Regions from separate parts of the [Clostridium] saccharolyticum WM1 genome, predicted to be linked through region 2. Evidence: riboswitches for the same ligand, from Rfam matches in the RefSeq annotation. Region 2 holds a riboswitch; the other holds the start of a gene.
What was found. A riboswitch is a leader RNA that binds a small molecule or an ion and turns the genes downstream of it on or off. The one in region 2 is predicted to bind tetrahydrofolate.
Positions count from the first base shown of each region.

Region 1 (7,523 bases), 1.1 Mb from region 2:
CGTTTCGTTTCCTTCATTGCCGGTTGACATCGTATAAACCAAAACCACCGTATCTCCTACCCGCAGACTGCCATAAGATGAAAATGCAAACTGCATTTCGGTGCTTGTAAGCTCATAGGTATTGCCATCATCCAGAATGATGGCACTTGGTGTCATCAAATCGGCAGAGTTGTAAACAACATTGCTGATTTCTCCAAAAACAGCTGACCGGCCGCTTTCATTCTCATTTCCAACGGTATAAAGCCATATGGTCTTGGAAAGGCTGTGGTAATAAACCAGAACTCCATTCGAGCTTTCCAACGCAACATTTACTGCATCACTGGAATTGGATACAGACTCGCCGTCAAGAGAAACATTGGCTTCCCCCAGCTTAAAGGGCAGATAGGATTTAAGGCTGCTCTTGCTTCTTACGATCTTCGGTCCCTTAAGGCTGTTGTCTACCATGGTAAAAGGGTTAATCTCACCATCGGCTGTCAGTTCACAGTCCAGACTTTTTCCGAACATGGTTCCTGACTTGGTGTCCGTCTTTAACAGATTATAAAAGAGGTTTATGCAGTCCTCCTTCTTTAAAACCTCTTCAGCCTCTTTATTCAGGTTCTCATCCAACTCCAGAAAATGGTACTTGGAAAGCCTGGAGCCTGACTGGTCCCCAGTAAAATCGGAATTACCGTATCCCAACAAACCCAGAACGCCCTTGGCTGCATCCTGAAGCGTTACGGATTCTTCCGGTTTAAAGTCTCCTCCCAGATATCCATTCATCCAGCCCTGTTCCGCCGCAATGCGGATACAAGCTGCATATTCATGGTTTCTGGGTACATCAGCAAATACCGAGGTATTGCTGATCCCGCTAACCGTACTCCGGTAAGAAGATGCATTTACCAGCATGCTGGCGAATTCTCCACGCGTTACCGTCATATTCGGATTTGCAGTACTCATAATCCCTGAAACTCCGATTACCTTTTTCCTTAAATCAAAATTAGCCGATGCTTCTGCTGTCATAGTGCTGACTGACGTCACAGTCAGTACAACAGCGAGGGAAGCCACTATTTCCCGTCCATTCATCCGGTTTTCTCCTCTCATCTTCAAATCTGCTGCTTATTGTAACAGGTTCCTATGTCCGTTTTGTGACTGGTACCTGAAATTAGTCTGAAACTGTCACAGGGGTCCCTAATCTCTTGCCCTAATCTGGTTTGGGGTATATTTTACCATTTTTATCTGAAAATAGCCTGAAGTCCATCTTCAGGAACTTCGTCTGCAGAAAGCCCTTCCTTTCAGCATAATTTAAGCTTCATTCTTTATAATAAAAGCAAATGTAAGATTGCCTAATAAGCAGTCTCAACTTATAATAGTTATCAACCGCTTCATCATAAAAAGATTGAAAGGAGAAGGGAATCATGAAGGTACTGATTGCAGAAGACGAAATAAGATTAGCCGATGCTCTGGGACAGATTATGAAGGAACAGCATTACCAGGCTGATATTGTATATAACGGAACTGACGGCCTTTACTGCGGCCTGTCCGGTGAATACGACATCATCATTTTGGATGTGATGCTTCCGGGAGAAAATGGTTTTCATGTGGTTCAGAAGCTGAGAGAGGCTCACATCCAGACTCCTGTTCTCATGCTGACAGCACGGGATGATATCCACGATAAGGTAACAGGTCTTGATAAAGGTGCCGATGATTATATGACAAAGCCGTTTGTGCCAGAAGAGCTTCTTGCCCGCATCCGCGCGCTCTCCCGCCGACAGGGGGAAGTGATTGTAGAAGAAATGAAATATGGAGATTTCATTCTCAACCTGTCAGCCAATGATTTATGCTGCGGCTCTAAATCCATTCATTTGGGATATAAGGAATTTGAAGTATTAAAAATTCTCATGAATAATTCCGGAAAGATCATCTCAAAGGAGATCCTCATATCAAAGGTATGGGGCAGTGATTCTGACGCAGAGGATAACAATGTGGAGGCATATATTTCCTTCCTTCGGAAAAAGCTGAAATTTATCGGTTCAAAAGTAGAGATTGGAACTGTCCGTAAAGTCGGATACCGGCTGGAGGAAATTGTATGATAAAAGAGTTAAGAAGAAGGTTTGTTCTGATCAATATGGCCTTTGTCATAAGCATCCTTTCCGCTGTTTTAGGAGTCTTCTACTATGCCAATTCAAAACGCATTGAACGGCAGACCGTCTTGTCCCTGATGCAGGCCATTGACCATGACAGGCAGGGAAGACTGCCGGATAAGGTGGAATTCGGCCGCAGACCCCCCAAAAACCTGCCCCCTCTCATCCCCTCTTTTGTGGTGACCATAAACAACCGCAGCTCCATTGATAATATTAAGGAAAATAACATTACCGTTACAAAGGAGCTGGCCTCCACTTTGGTGAAATTAGCAGAAGCCGGAGACTCCTCTGAAGGGGAGCTTAAGGATTATTCCCTTCGCTACCTTAAGGTTACGAATGCAGAAGGCATAAAAATAGGGTTTGCAGACCAAAGTTATGAACGGAATAATTTAAGAACCCTGTTCATGAGCTGTTTTTGGGTTTTTTTAGGGGCAGTCTTTTTGTTTTTTATCCTCAGCATGTATCTTTCACGACTGGCACTAAGACCTGTGGAAAATGCATGGCGGATGCAGAACCAGTTCATCGCCGATGCATCCCACGAATTAAAAACACCCCTCACTGTGATTCTGGCCAATTTACAGATTCTGGCCCTTCATAAGGAATGTACCGTCAGGGAACAGCAAAAATGGCTGGACAATACAAAAGAAGAGGCAGAGCGAATGAAACAGCTTGTGGAGGAGCTTCTCTTCTTGGCCCGCTCCGATGCAGAATCCGTACAGACCCCTCAGTCAGCAAAGGAATCTCTGGATTTCAGCGACATGGTGTTAAACGGGGTCTTGCTTTTTGAATCCGTTGCCTTTGAACACAAGGTGAATCTTGAAAATGAAATTGAAGCAGGTATAAGACTGGAAGGCTGGGAAGCTTCTCTAAAACAGTTAATCACCATTTTACTGGACAATGCCTGCAAATACGCAGGTAAACAAGGTTCTGTATTTGTCAGCTTAAAAAAAACTTCCCATAATGCAGTTTTAACCGTTCAGAATACAGGAGATCCTATTCCAGAAAAGGAACGGGACCATGTTTTCGAGCGTTTTTACCGGACAGATAAATCAAGAGTGAGGAAAGAAGGGGGATACGGCCTTGGCCTTTCCATTGCAAAAACCATCGTTGACCACCATAAGGGAAGGATCAGCCTGACCAGCGGTCCTGAGACAGGAACAGTTTTTATTATCAGCCTGCCTCTGCCTTCCCGGCAGCAATGAACCATAATATAAGAGAAGGGAGCAATTAGGGGTTTTCCCAATTACTCCCTTCTTCTATTTATTTAGTAACGGAAATTCCATGATCCTCAATCTTTTTTCTGATATTGAGCATCCGTTCGTCTGTCTGAGCGATTACATCCGCACATTCTCTCAGTTCTTCACTGATTTCCTGGGAATACGTTTCCACTTCTTTCTTATATTTCAACTGGTGATCCAGGCTGGCCCAGAAATCCATGGCAATGGTACGGATCTGGACTTCAGCCCTCATCCACTTTTTCTGATCCGAAAAGAACACGGGAATCTCTACGATCATATGATAGCTGCGGTATCCGTTTTTCTTCGGATGCCGGATATAATCCTTAATGGCTATGATATGCACATCATCCTGGCGGGCCAGCATCTCAGCAACCGCATAAATATCATCCAGAAAGGAACAGATAACACGGATCCCTGCAACATCATCCAGGTTGTCCATCATGGATTCCAAAGAAACCGGCAGCCCTCTTCTCTGCAGCTTCTCCACAATGCTTATGGGCTTTTTGACTCTGGATTTGACCAATTCTATAGGGTTTCTGGAGTTTCTCACTGACAGCTCGTCGTTAAGGACCTCCAGCTTTGTCTTAATCTCCCGAATCGCACAGGTATACATCATCATAGCTTCCTGAAACTGGTATGCCTGCTTCATAAGGGGATCCGGGACTTGAACCAGATTAGGAACATTTACTATGGACTGGTTCAATTCACTATTGGGGTTCATACTGATGTTCATTCTTATTCCTCGAAATGTATTAACTTAAACTTTTTCGGCTGCCGAAACTGCTTCAAGAAGCCACTGAGCCTCTAAAAATTCAATGGTTCCCTCATCCACTGCTGCCGCGATCCTTGGATCAATGGGAATCTTTGCCAACACGGTAAGGCCGTTGTTTTTAGCAGCTTCATCCACACGGCTTTCTCCAAATACCGAAATCTGTTTACCGCAGTCCGGGCAAATTAAATAGCTCATATTTTCCACCAGGCCAAGGATTGGTATATTCATCTTTTTCGCCATATTTACCGCTTTTTCTACGATCATGGTAACCAGCTCCTGAGGGGAGGTCACAATGATGATTCCGTCCACAGGCAGAGACTGGAACACAGTCAGAGGCACATCTCCTGTTCCAGGAGGCATGTCCACGAACATGTAGTCAATGTCTTCCCAAAGGGCTTCCTGCCAGAACTGCTTGACTGCTCCTGCGATGACAGGTCCTCTCCAGATAACCGGATCCGTCTCATGATCCAGGATCAGATTTGCCGACATTACTTCAATTCCCGTTGCAGTGGTGGCAGGAATCATAAGGCCGTTTGGTGTCATGCCCACACCGTAATCCGAAAGACCAAAGGATTTCGGAATCGACGGACCGGTAATATCCGCATCTAAAATGGCTGTTTTATATCCCTTGGCATTCATGCCCACAGCCATCATGGAAGTCACCAGGGATTTTCCCACCCCACCCTTTCCGCTTACAACGCCGATTACCTTTTTGACTGTGCTGGAAGGATTAAGGGGTTCCAAAAAACTTGCCTGCTCCCCCCGGCTGCTGCAGGTCTCACCACAGCTATTGCAGTTATGTGTACAATTTACCTCACTCATGAATCATTCCTCCTAATTTAAATCTAATATATGGAAGACGGCCTTTTTTAAGCCATCTGCGTCTATAGAATCTGTTATATATCCGGCGGTATCTTTAACCTCGTCAGAAGCATTTCCCATGGCAATCCCAAGACCAGCGCCGGTGATCATGGAGATATCATTTTTGCCGTCTCCAATGGCAGCCATTTCATGGGCAGAGAAACCATAATGCTCAGCCATTTTTAAGATTCCGTTCCATTTGCTACCCCCTGCCGGAATCACATCAATGGCCATCTCATCATGCCACCGTATAAATTCACAGCCTGCAAGACACTTTCTCAGCCTGTTTTCCATGTCCGTAGAAATGTATGGAATCATCTGGTAGATGGGGTGATTTCTGGCTCGTTCCACATTGAAAACCGGCGGAATCCTGGTGCCGATTTCCAGCTGGACCTGTTCCACCATGGAATTCACCATATTAATGTACATGCAGTCCCCTTCCATAAAGAGGCACGGAAAAGGCTCCTCCTCCAACAGTGCCAGCGTCCTCTCAACTTCCACAGGATCTATGGGAAAATCATAAATAACCCTGTCTTTGCAATAGCAATACTGACCGTTTAATGTCACATAACCGTCAAAGGTAATTCCCTCTAAAAGATTTTCCTCTTCCATTTCCAGCTTATGACGTCCTGTTGCAATAAAAAGCAGGATCCCCGCCTTTCTGGCTTCCAAAAGGGCCTCCTTTGCACTGTCCGGAACCCTTCCTGTTTGAAAATCCCGCAGCGTACCGTCAATGTCAAAAAAAATAGCCTTAATCCGTCTTCCCATTTACCGTCATTCCTTTTTAATCTGATGATTCTTATCCGCCTGATGATGCAAACACTTATGATTATAATATGAAAGAAGGCTTCTGTCTACGAAATTCATTGTTAAAAAGGCCTGTGCCGTCATTCATGACGCTACAGGCCTTTGTACATTATTTTGTTCCAACGGTCCGTGTTCTGCGGATTGCCTTAAAGACCCCCATGGTATCAAGCGCTTTTGCCATGGTATAAAAAATCATGGAGTCAATGGGCCACATGACCAAGTTTTTAAATACCCTGGCCGGAAGAAGGACCATAAAGCCTTTTCCATACAGGACGGAAAGACACATGGTATTAAGAATCACATTACAGACCAGCATGACCAGGAACTTGGAAACCAGGACCCTTCTTAAGGTGACAGGCTTCCGGTAATACATGCAGCCGTACATGATGCCTGACAGAACTGTAACCAGAGTCAGCCCCGGAAAAAATGCACCCGCAGGCTTTAGCAGGTATTTGAGAATATCCATGCTGCCGGAAAACAGGCCTCCTACAACCGGACCAAACAGGTAGGAAACCATTCCATTGGGTATGGAAGAAAAACTGACCCGAATGTAACTTCCCATGTTAATGGAAAACATACCTAAAACTATTGCTACTGCGCCAAACATGGCCGAGGTGGTGATGGTCCTTACAGATTTCAGCTCTCTGTAAGAATCGGTGAACAAAGTAACGAATTTTTTCATAAAAAATACCTCCTTTGCAGACCTCAAACTACAACCGGAGATAATAATCCTATCTTCTGATGCAGCGGGATGCGACCGGTGTACCGCAAGAAAATCTTTTCGTCCGGCTGACAACTCCCTGTTCAGCCGGCACTTAACGCACACGGGTCTACTCTGCGACTATGAAATTGTGTTTTGTAACGCCATCAGTATATCACAGATCCACTGGAAAGCAAGTATTTTTTTTAGAAATTCTTATATTTTCCACTGTGGAATGAACAAAAACAGCAATTAAAATGCCCAGGATCATACCTCCCAGCACATCCGTTGGAAAATGAACAAACAGATACATCCTGGAGACACTAATGAGAGCCGCAAGGATCAGGGCGGCAGCTCCCCATTTCCGGTTATAAAGCCAGATGCTGACAGCACCTTCAAAGGAGGCCAGTGTATGCCCGGAGGGGAAGGAGTAATCCTTTGGATTTCTAATCAGAAGGGGGATGCTGTCATCAATCCAGCAGGGCCTTTCTCTGGCGATCATATTTTTCAGAACCATGTTTCCGATCAAAAGTCCGGCCGCCAGAGAAAACAAAATGCAAAGACCTATAAATCTTGTCTTTTTAAAGCACAGCAAAACAACGCCGGCAGCGATCCAGAAGATCCCGTGGTCTCCCAGACTGGTTATCTCCTTCATAAACACATCCAGCCAGGAAGTATGTAACGATTGTAAAAAATATAGAATGCCGAATTCAATTCCAGCCATTACGGTTTTCTGCTCCTTTTCCATTCATGCCCCTATTATACCCTGACTCCCCCAAATTTGCCATCAAAAAATGAATCAAGTCAATAAAACCATTTGACAAGCCCTATATTTAAGTTTAGGATAAACCATAGTTGAAAAAGTATGGTAACAAAGGAGGCTTTGCAATGAAATACATCAGACAATTTACCATTATTCTTTTCCTATCCCTGGCTGGAGAAATCTTACATCTGTTTGTCCCCCTGCCTGTGCCGGCAAGTATTTATGGACTGCTGATCCTGCTGTTCGGGCTAAAAACAAAATG
Region 1 is NC_014376.1:2,323,203-2,330,725, forward strand. It holds gene CLOSA_RS10880 (S-layer homology domain-containing protein) at 1-1,062, opposite strand, end outside; gene CLOSA_RS10885 (response regulator transcription factor) at 1,395-2,069, shown strand; gene CLOSA_RS10890 (sensor histidine kinase) at 2,066-3,322, shown strand; gene CLOSA_RS10895 (GTP pyrophosphokinase) at 3,381-4,091, opposite strand; gene CLOSA_RS10900 (Mrp/NBP35 family ATP-binding protein) at 4,116-4,952, opposite strand; gene CLOSA_RS10905 (Cof-type HAD-IIB family hydrolase) at 4,965-5,759, opposite strand; gene CLOSA_RS10910 (folate family ECF transporter S component) at 5,908-6,480, opposite strand; THF riboswitch at 6,541-6,638, opposite strand; gene CLOSA_RS10915 (phosphatase PAP2 family protein) at 6,674-7,222, opposite strand; gene CLOSA_RS10920 (CidA/LrgA family protein) at 7,387-7,523, shown strand, end outside.
Region 1: linked by a shared signal. The riboswitch ahead of CLOSA_RS10910 (folate family ECF transporter S component) and the one ahead of CLOSA_RS05800 (folate family ECF transporter S component) in region 2 are both predicted to bind tetrahydrofolate.

Region 2 (7,523 bases):
CGTTAGTTCCTCGCAAGCTATAACTACATGACTTAAGAGAATTGTTGTTGTGATAGTTCCTATTCCTCCTACCGCAGGAGTAATTGCTGTCACTTTATCAAAAACGCTGCCAAAATCAACATCTCCGCAAATCTTTCCATCTCCTGCGTCATTAATTCCAACATCAACCACAATAGATTCCGGTTTAAAATATTTCTCCGACATGAATTTAGCTTTTCCGATGGCTGCTACTACGATATCAGCGTTTGCCGTAATTTCTGTCATCTCCTTTGTTCTTGAATGACAGATAGTTACTGTAGCATTTTCATCCAGAAGAAGCATTGCAAGGGGCTTTCCTACCACCAGGCTTCTTCCTGCTACAACAACATTGGCGCCTTTGAGTGGAATATTATAATATTTTAGAAGCTCGATTACTGCTTTGGGAGTACAGGGAGCAAAGCCGTTTGCATTCCCTTCAAATACCTTTTCCAGGTTGACCGGAGACATACAGTCAATGTCTTTTTCAGGGCTTATAGTCTTACTTAGCACTTCTGGATCAAGATGTGCCGGCAAAGGCCTGAATATCATAATACCATGGACATCGATGTCCCTGTTCGCAGCTTCTATTATTTCCACAAGCCGGTCCAATGCAATTTCAATAGGCAATTGTAGCACTTTGCTTTTAATTTCCAGTAACTCGCAGTTTTTTAATATTCCTCTCTCATAAGATACATCATCTTCCCTTTCGCCCACCCTTATAATAAGAACTGTGGGTATAATCCCCTTCTCTGCTAATTTTCCCACCCGTTGTTTTAAATCATCTCTTAAAAACTGAACGACTGGCTTTCCTTCTAGTCTTGTCCCCATTCTATTCCTCCTTAGGATAAACCAATAATAACTCCATCTTCTGTAATATCCATACCATTGGCAGCAGGAACTTTGGGAAGACCCGGCATAGTCATGATATCGCCGGTAATAGCCACTATAAACCCCGCTCCTGCCGATACCTTAACTTCTCTTACTGTGATACGGAAACCTATAGGTGCTCCCAGCAGATTGGCATTATCCGAGAATGAATACTGGGTTTTTGCCATACAGATCGGCATCTTATCCAAGCTGAGTTTTTCAAGCTCTGCAATCTGTTTCTTAGCATCAGCCGTAAAATCGACTCCGTCCGCTCTGTATATCTCCTGCGCAATGGTTGTGATTTTCTCAGCTATAGAGCCATCCACATCATAAAGGGGTGCATAATTTGATTTTTTTGTTTCGCATATTTTCACTACCTTCGAAGCAAGGGCAATGCCACCCTCTCCTCCTTTTGCAAATACATCGGAGAGAATTACTTCAACACCCCTGGCTGCACATTTCTCTCTGAGCAACTCTAATTCCGCTTCTGTATCAGCGGGGAATTTATTAATTGCAACAACTGCGGAAACACCAAATTTCTCAAGGTTTTCCAGATGTCTCTCCAGGTTTGCTATTCCCTTTTCCAATGCATTGAGGTTTTCAGTTGACAGTTCTGTCTTCGGTACTCCACCATTCATTTTTAGAGCTCTTACTGTCGCAACAATAACCACCGCATCCGGATTCAGCCCTGCGAATCTGCACTTGATATCAAAGAATTTCTCAGCCCCAAGATCAGCCCCAAAGCCGGCTTCCGTTATTACATAGTCGGCCAGTTTTAAAGCAACCTTCGTTGCAAGTACGGAATTACAGCCATGTGCTATATTGGCAAAGGGTCCTCCGTGAATAAACGCAGGTGTGTTCTCCAATGTCTGTACCAGATTTGGCTTAATTGCATCCTTCAACAGCAGTGCCATAGCTCCTGTTGCTTCCAGATCTCCCGCAGTGACTGGGTTACCATCTGTATTATAAGCTACTACCATTCTGGAAAGACGTTCCTTTAAGTCAGACATGCTGGTAGCCAAGCAAAGAATTGCCATAATTTCCGATGCAACTGTAATATCGAATCCGGCTTGTCTCACCACTCCGTCGCCCTTTCCCCCAAGACCCACGATGATGTTTCTGAGAGACCTGTCATTCATATCCACGACTCTTTTCCACACGATCTTTTTAGGGTCAATCCGCAGAGCATTTCCCTGATGAAGATGATTATCAAGGAGGGCAGCTAACAGATTGTGCGCGGATGTAATAGCATGAAAATCTCCTGTAAAGTGAAGATTAATATCATCCATTGGTACAACCTGAGCATATCCGCCTCCGGCAGCTCCTCCTTTTACACCGAAGCAAGGTCCCAGCGACGGCTCCCGGAGAGCTGTAATGGCCTTTTTTCCGATTTTATTAAGTCCCATGGATAAACCAACATTAGTTGTGGTCTTTCCCTCACCTGCCGGAGTAGGGTTGATAGCAGTAACAAGTACCAACTTGGCATCCGGCTTATTTTCAAGTCTTTTTAATACATCCAAAGAAACCTTTGCCTTATGCTTACCGTAAAGCTCCAGTTCATCCTCCAAAATTCCAAGATTCTTTGCAACCTCTGCTATCGGAAGCATGTTAGCCTCCTGTGCAATCTGTACATCTGTTTTCATTTTGATTTCCTCCTCAATCTGATTTTTTTATATGCAGAACAGTTTTCGCTCATACAATATCATAAATTTACTTCCACCGGTTTCAGGCAGAAAATTACCAAAGATACAAACAAAAGTAACACAGCACCACTTCTACAAAAAAATAAGCATATGCTTAGCAGTATGCCCTGTGGCATTTTTCAAGCAAATATGGTAAAAGCTGATGAAATAACTCCAAACAATATTATAAATAATTATATTTTTTAAATTTTTATGGGACCAAAATGTATTTAATATCAATGATGGCGTTCAACAAATTGAATTGATACTCCATTTGGATCTAATACATAAAAGAACTTTAATTTAGCAGTTGGCTGATATGGTCCATCATAAATTGGAATTGCTTTCTTTTGCAGGTCACTAATCAGGTTATCAACAGAGACAACATCAAACCCTATTGATATATTTGATCCATATATTCCATCCAGCTTTTCAGGATTGCAAACTAATTCCACCTGTGTTTCACTGTCACCTAAAAATGCAATTTCTGGTCCTTTTATACCTCCAAACCTTTTGTTTACAGGAAGGTCAAGTATTTCATGATAAAATTGAATTGACTCATCCATATTTTTTACAAAAATCATTATCCAGCATATCTTCATATTTATCTTTCTCTTTCTTGGACTCCAAAAAATCTTTGTATTTCTATCTCTGCGCTTTCAATCGAATCCGAAGCATGTATTAAGTTTTGGAATAAATGTAGCCCATAATCTCCTCGTATTGTTCCTTGTTGTGCTTCAAAAGTGTTTGTTTTACCTATCATACTTCTGATAACCCGAATTGCCTCCTCCCCTTTCACCACCATTATTAAAGAAGGGGAGGATGTCATATATGCAATCATATCATCATAAAAAGGCAGATGCTTAACATGGGAATAGTGAGCTTCTGCAATATCTCTACTGATGACTTCCATCTTAGCATCTGTAATCTCCATATTTTTCTTCTCAAATCTGCTTATGAGCTCTCCCAGTAGTTTTCTTTTTGTTGCATCAGGCTTTAATATAACAAGTGATCTTTCCACGAAAATTTCCTCCTCCAATGTAGTTTAATAGCTGTTCAAAGAACTATTAATAATTAATGTTACAGAATTTGCAGGACAGTATAATATGAAAGATCTCATTCTTTCGACCTGTTTCAATAAAGCTCTCCACTATTTTTGGAGGTATTAAAATAGATTTTTCCAAGTATTCACAACTCCTTTCATTAAAATGTCAAAAAATACAGATAGACTTCGTCCTAAAAAGATAAAAGCAGTTCAACAATAATATAAGTGAGAATTGCCTAGTTTTATAATCATCCACTTACTCTTTCCAGAGTTCTAATTCTTTCCATAGGTTTCAGGATTGAGTAAAGCAACGCCGTATTAATGGGGAACATCAGCAGGTTTTTAACAATACGCCCGATAACAAGCACAAAAAAAGCATTGCCATACATGATACTGAGCCATAATGGATTAAGCATCATATTAACGAGAAGTGTTATCGTAAGTGAAACAAAAATCACACGCTTTAAGGTTACATGCTTTTTATAGAGAAAAAAACCATAGAGAGTTCCAGTAAGTAACGCATTTAATGTAAATCCCGGAAAAAAAGGCCCGTTTGGATGGACAAAATAACCAAGGATATCGCTCAAAATTCCCATAATACCTCCTACTACAGGTCCAAACAACATTCCGCCTACCGCAAGAGGCAAAAAACCAAAACTAATCTGCAATACATTGGAGATAACAATCGTAAAAAATGACAGCACTACACTTAGTGCGACCAACATTCCTGTTACAGAAACAGTCGGAACATTATTCAACTCTTTTAAAGACGATTTTACTTGCCATATTAAATTTTTCAACATAAAGATCCTCCCTAATGTGATGGCGCCACAGAAGAGAAAACTCCTTGTGGCAACGGAATGCGGGTTAAACATCATAAATTGATGATCAAAAGTATCTTTTTAATCAGAATTTTTCGTCCAGCGGCAACTTCCCGTCCATCTGGCACTTGACGCGCTTAGCCCTACTTTGCCTGTTCATAGCGGTTATAAGCTATTTTATTCCTTCGTTCCCTCCCTAAATCAGTTTTCTATTTGTTATTATTAGGATACTACTTTTTCTTTCATGAATCATCGTTTCGCTAACCAAAATTGTTTGAGCGATAACTGTGTTACCAGCACAAAACATCTGGAAGAGTATTTACTGCTTCCCATTCCTTAAATTTTATCTTTCCATTCTTCTGCTGCAAACACAGTATCTCTCTACAGTTATAGCTCTTCTTTTCAAATTATTAAGCAAAATCAAAGAAGTGTCCAAAAGTCAAATCTATACCGGGAATGCTCCGCACAAAACAAGCAATATATTCCCATAGAGGAACTATATTGCCCAGACTGTAGACAAAACTTATTTTATAATATGGCAGTGCATATATATTCCCGTATATACGCACTGCTATATTTTCGTTCTGATATATTGTATAATAAGGTTAATTTGATGTAATGCCTGAAACATAGGGCGGCCTCGTGAAGCTGAAATTTAAAAGGTGGTGCAGATATGGATTTAAAGGGATTGTACAGCATATATCAAAAAAATCCGGAGAAATTTAAAAAGATAGTTTTGTATCGCAATCTTCTAGGTTCTCCAAACTCATATAATTATAAAGATTCAGATTTAGAATCTTTAATACAGATGATTATGTCAATTGATGAAGAATATGAAGAGGAGTTTCGAGACATAATGCTTGAGTTAGGTGTTGCTTATGAAGCTATTTACAGCAACATGAAAAAAAATAATGCTGCTAAAGAAAAGACAGAATTCATGAATTATCCATTGGATTATCAATTGAGAATATTAATTTCTTTATTTGAGGAACAACATAAACTTGGTATTGAATTTAATAATACAGATAGTAAAAAACCAAGTATAGGTATAAGGCATTTAGTTGCAAATGTAGAATCTGAGATCTATCCTGGTATGAGATATTCAACATCACAGAATAGTGAAAATCTAATTGAGTTGATAGATTATTTAATTCCTTACTTATATTACCATGATAGCAATTTTGAAAAAACTTCTGAAGATTTAACATATGAGCAATGTTTGAAGTGTCCAGATGTTATGGATTTTGTAAATCATTCTAATATTTGTGAAATAGTAAATGGATTATGGTCCCTTTATATATATAAAGATTATTGTGTTAGATTGAGAAAAACGGATACTGATGAAGATATTATAGTTTTTGAACCCTATTCTTATAAAGCTAATATGATTGATTTTATTGCGGGAATACGTAGAGAGGCTAGAAGATTTCAAAACAGTCGTGCTCTATTGATTAGAAAACAAAACAATATAATATATGGGAATCAATTTATAACTCGCCTTGCAAAGCGAATCAAGTTAGAATTATGGAGGGGCATTTTTGAACTGGAATTGGATGTCTACTTGCGTTGTAATTTAGCCGCTAAATGTACAATTCAAATTATAAAACAGACGGATATCTTTCCGCCCTATCTAAGACAAACGTTATCATATGGTGAATTGAATGATTTCCTTGAAGTACATGAGTTTTTGTTTACTATGAGCCAAATTTATTTAAACATCTTAAATTATAATTGGAAAGAGATTGAAAGCGAAAGATTTAAATATCTATGTCCAGATATTGATGTTGATTTGCTAATAAAAAGCTTTTCACGATTATATTGCAAGAACATAAATACCACAACTAGGTTAATGGAGTGGTTTATTTATTATCCGCAGCGTGGGAAAGAGGGTGATCTATTCTCAAAACCGTTGGTTCAATTAAGTAGTAAAAAAGTAATATTTGCCCCTAATTTGATTCAACAGATTAATATAACCCGAATGCTTGAGCAAATCATGTTGGATTACAAAATAAAGCGGGCGGCAATTGGTGATGAATATGAATCCTATTTAAGAAAAAAGTTGTCGCAGTCTTCCCTGTGGAATGTCTATACAGATAAAATAGAATTTAAATCATCTTTTGGAAATACGGATTTTGATGTTATTGCTTTATTTGATGATTATGTTGTGATAATTGAAATAAAACACTTGGTGACACCGTACGATCCAAAACGTTACTATGAAGACCGTCAGGAGATAAAAAAAGCCATAAGACAGCTTGAACTAAGGAAGCAGGTTTTGTTAAGCGATTGGACACTGATTAGAGAGATAACAAAGGGATTTTTACCCCCGGAACCTTATCCAGAAGAGCGAATAATACAATTGGTCTGTACGAATATTGATAGTTTTACATCGCTAGAAATTGATGGTATAAGAATTGTTGATGAATCTGTTCTAATTAGGTTTTTTTCTGATAATGGTCAGTATGTAAAGATATGGAATGAATCGAAGGTTTATAGAAAAGAAAAAATATGGGAAAATAATCAACCAAACATCAATGATTTCAAAAAATATATTATTTCCCCGATTGCAGTGAAATGGTATAAAGAGGTTATAAAAATAAAACCCGTAACAATACCAAGATACGAAGACGGAGATTATCTCGGAACCATAAATTATATTTTAGGTGAAGATATATTGAATTTTGATAATCAGATATAACGAGGAATAAGAAAGTATTAAAAAATTTATGGAACTATCTTTCCTATCGATAAAGGTCTTCTGAAGCTGCTGTATCTGGCGCTGATGGACATAACGAAAAAATGAACTGGTCATCTGGAGGTGTCAGAAAAGTTTCAGTTTAAGAAGAAATTAATAGGACACCAGATATCATAAATTATTTGGTGTCCTATATTTTTATACAATAACTGAATATAGAAATGTATTTTGTCTACAGTTTAAGCGATATATCCCCTTAGAGGGAATATATCGCCATTTATCATCAGCAGTCCGTCCCTCATTATGCAGTCCATTGACCCAAGCATAATATGATATTACATAACTACTTTATTATACATTATTATTAAAAAGTTTAATCCGTCGGAGTCCTATTT
Region 2 is NC_014376.1:1,228,229-1,235,751, reverse strand. It holds gene CLOSA_RS05820 (bifunctional 5,10-methylenetetrahydrofolate dehydrogenase/5,10-methenyltetrahydrofolate cyclohydrolase) at 1-846, opposite strand, end outside; gene CLOSA_RS05815 (formate--tetrahydrofolate ligase) at 858-2,528, opposite strand; gene CLOSA_RS05810 (VOC family protein) at 2,804-3,169, opposite strand; gene ndk (nucleoside-diphosphate kinase) at 3,172-3,588, opposite strand; gene CLOSA_RS05800 (folate family ECF transporter S component) at 3,861-4,415, opposite strand; THF riboswitch at 4,464-4,586, opposite strand; gene CLOSA_RS05795 (hypothetical protein) at 5,107-7,131, shown strand; gene CLOSA_RS05790 (NAD(P)H-binding protein) at 7,502-7,523, opposite strand, start outside.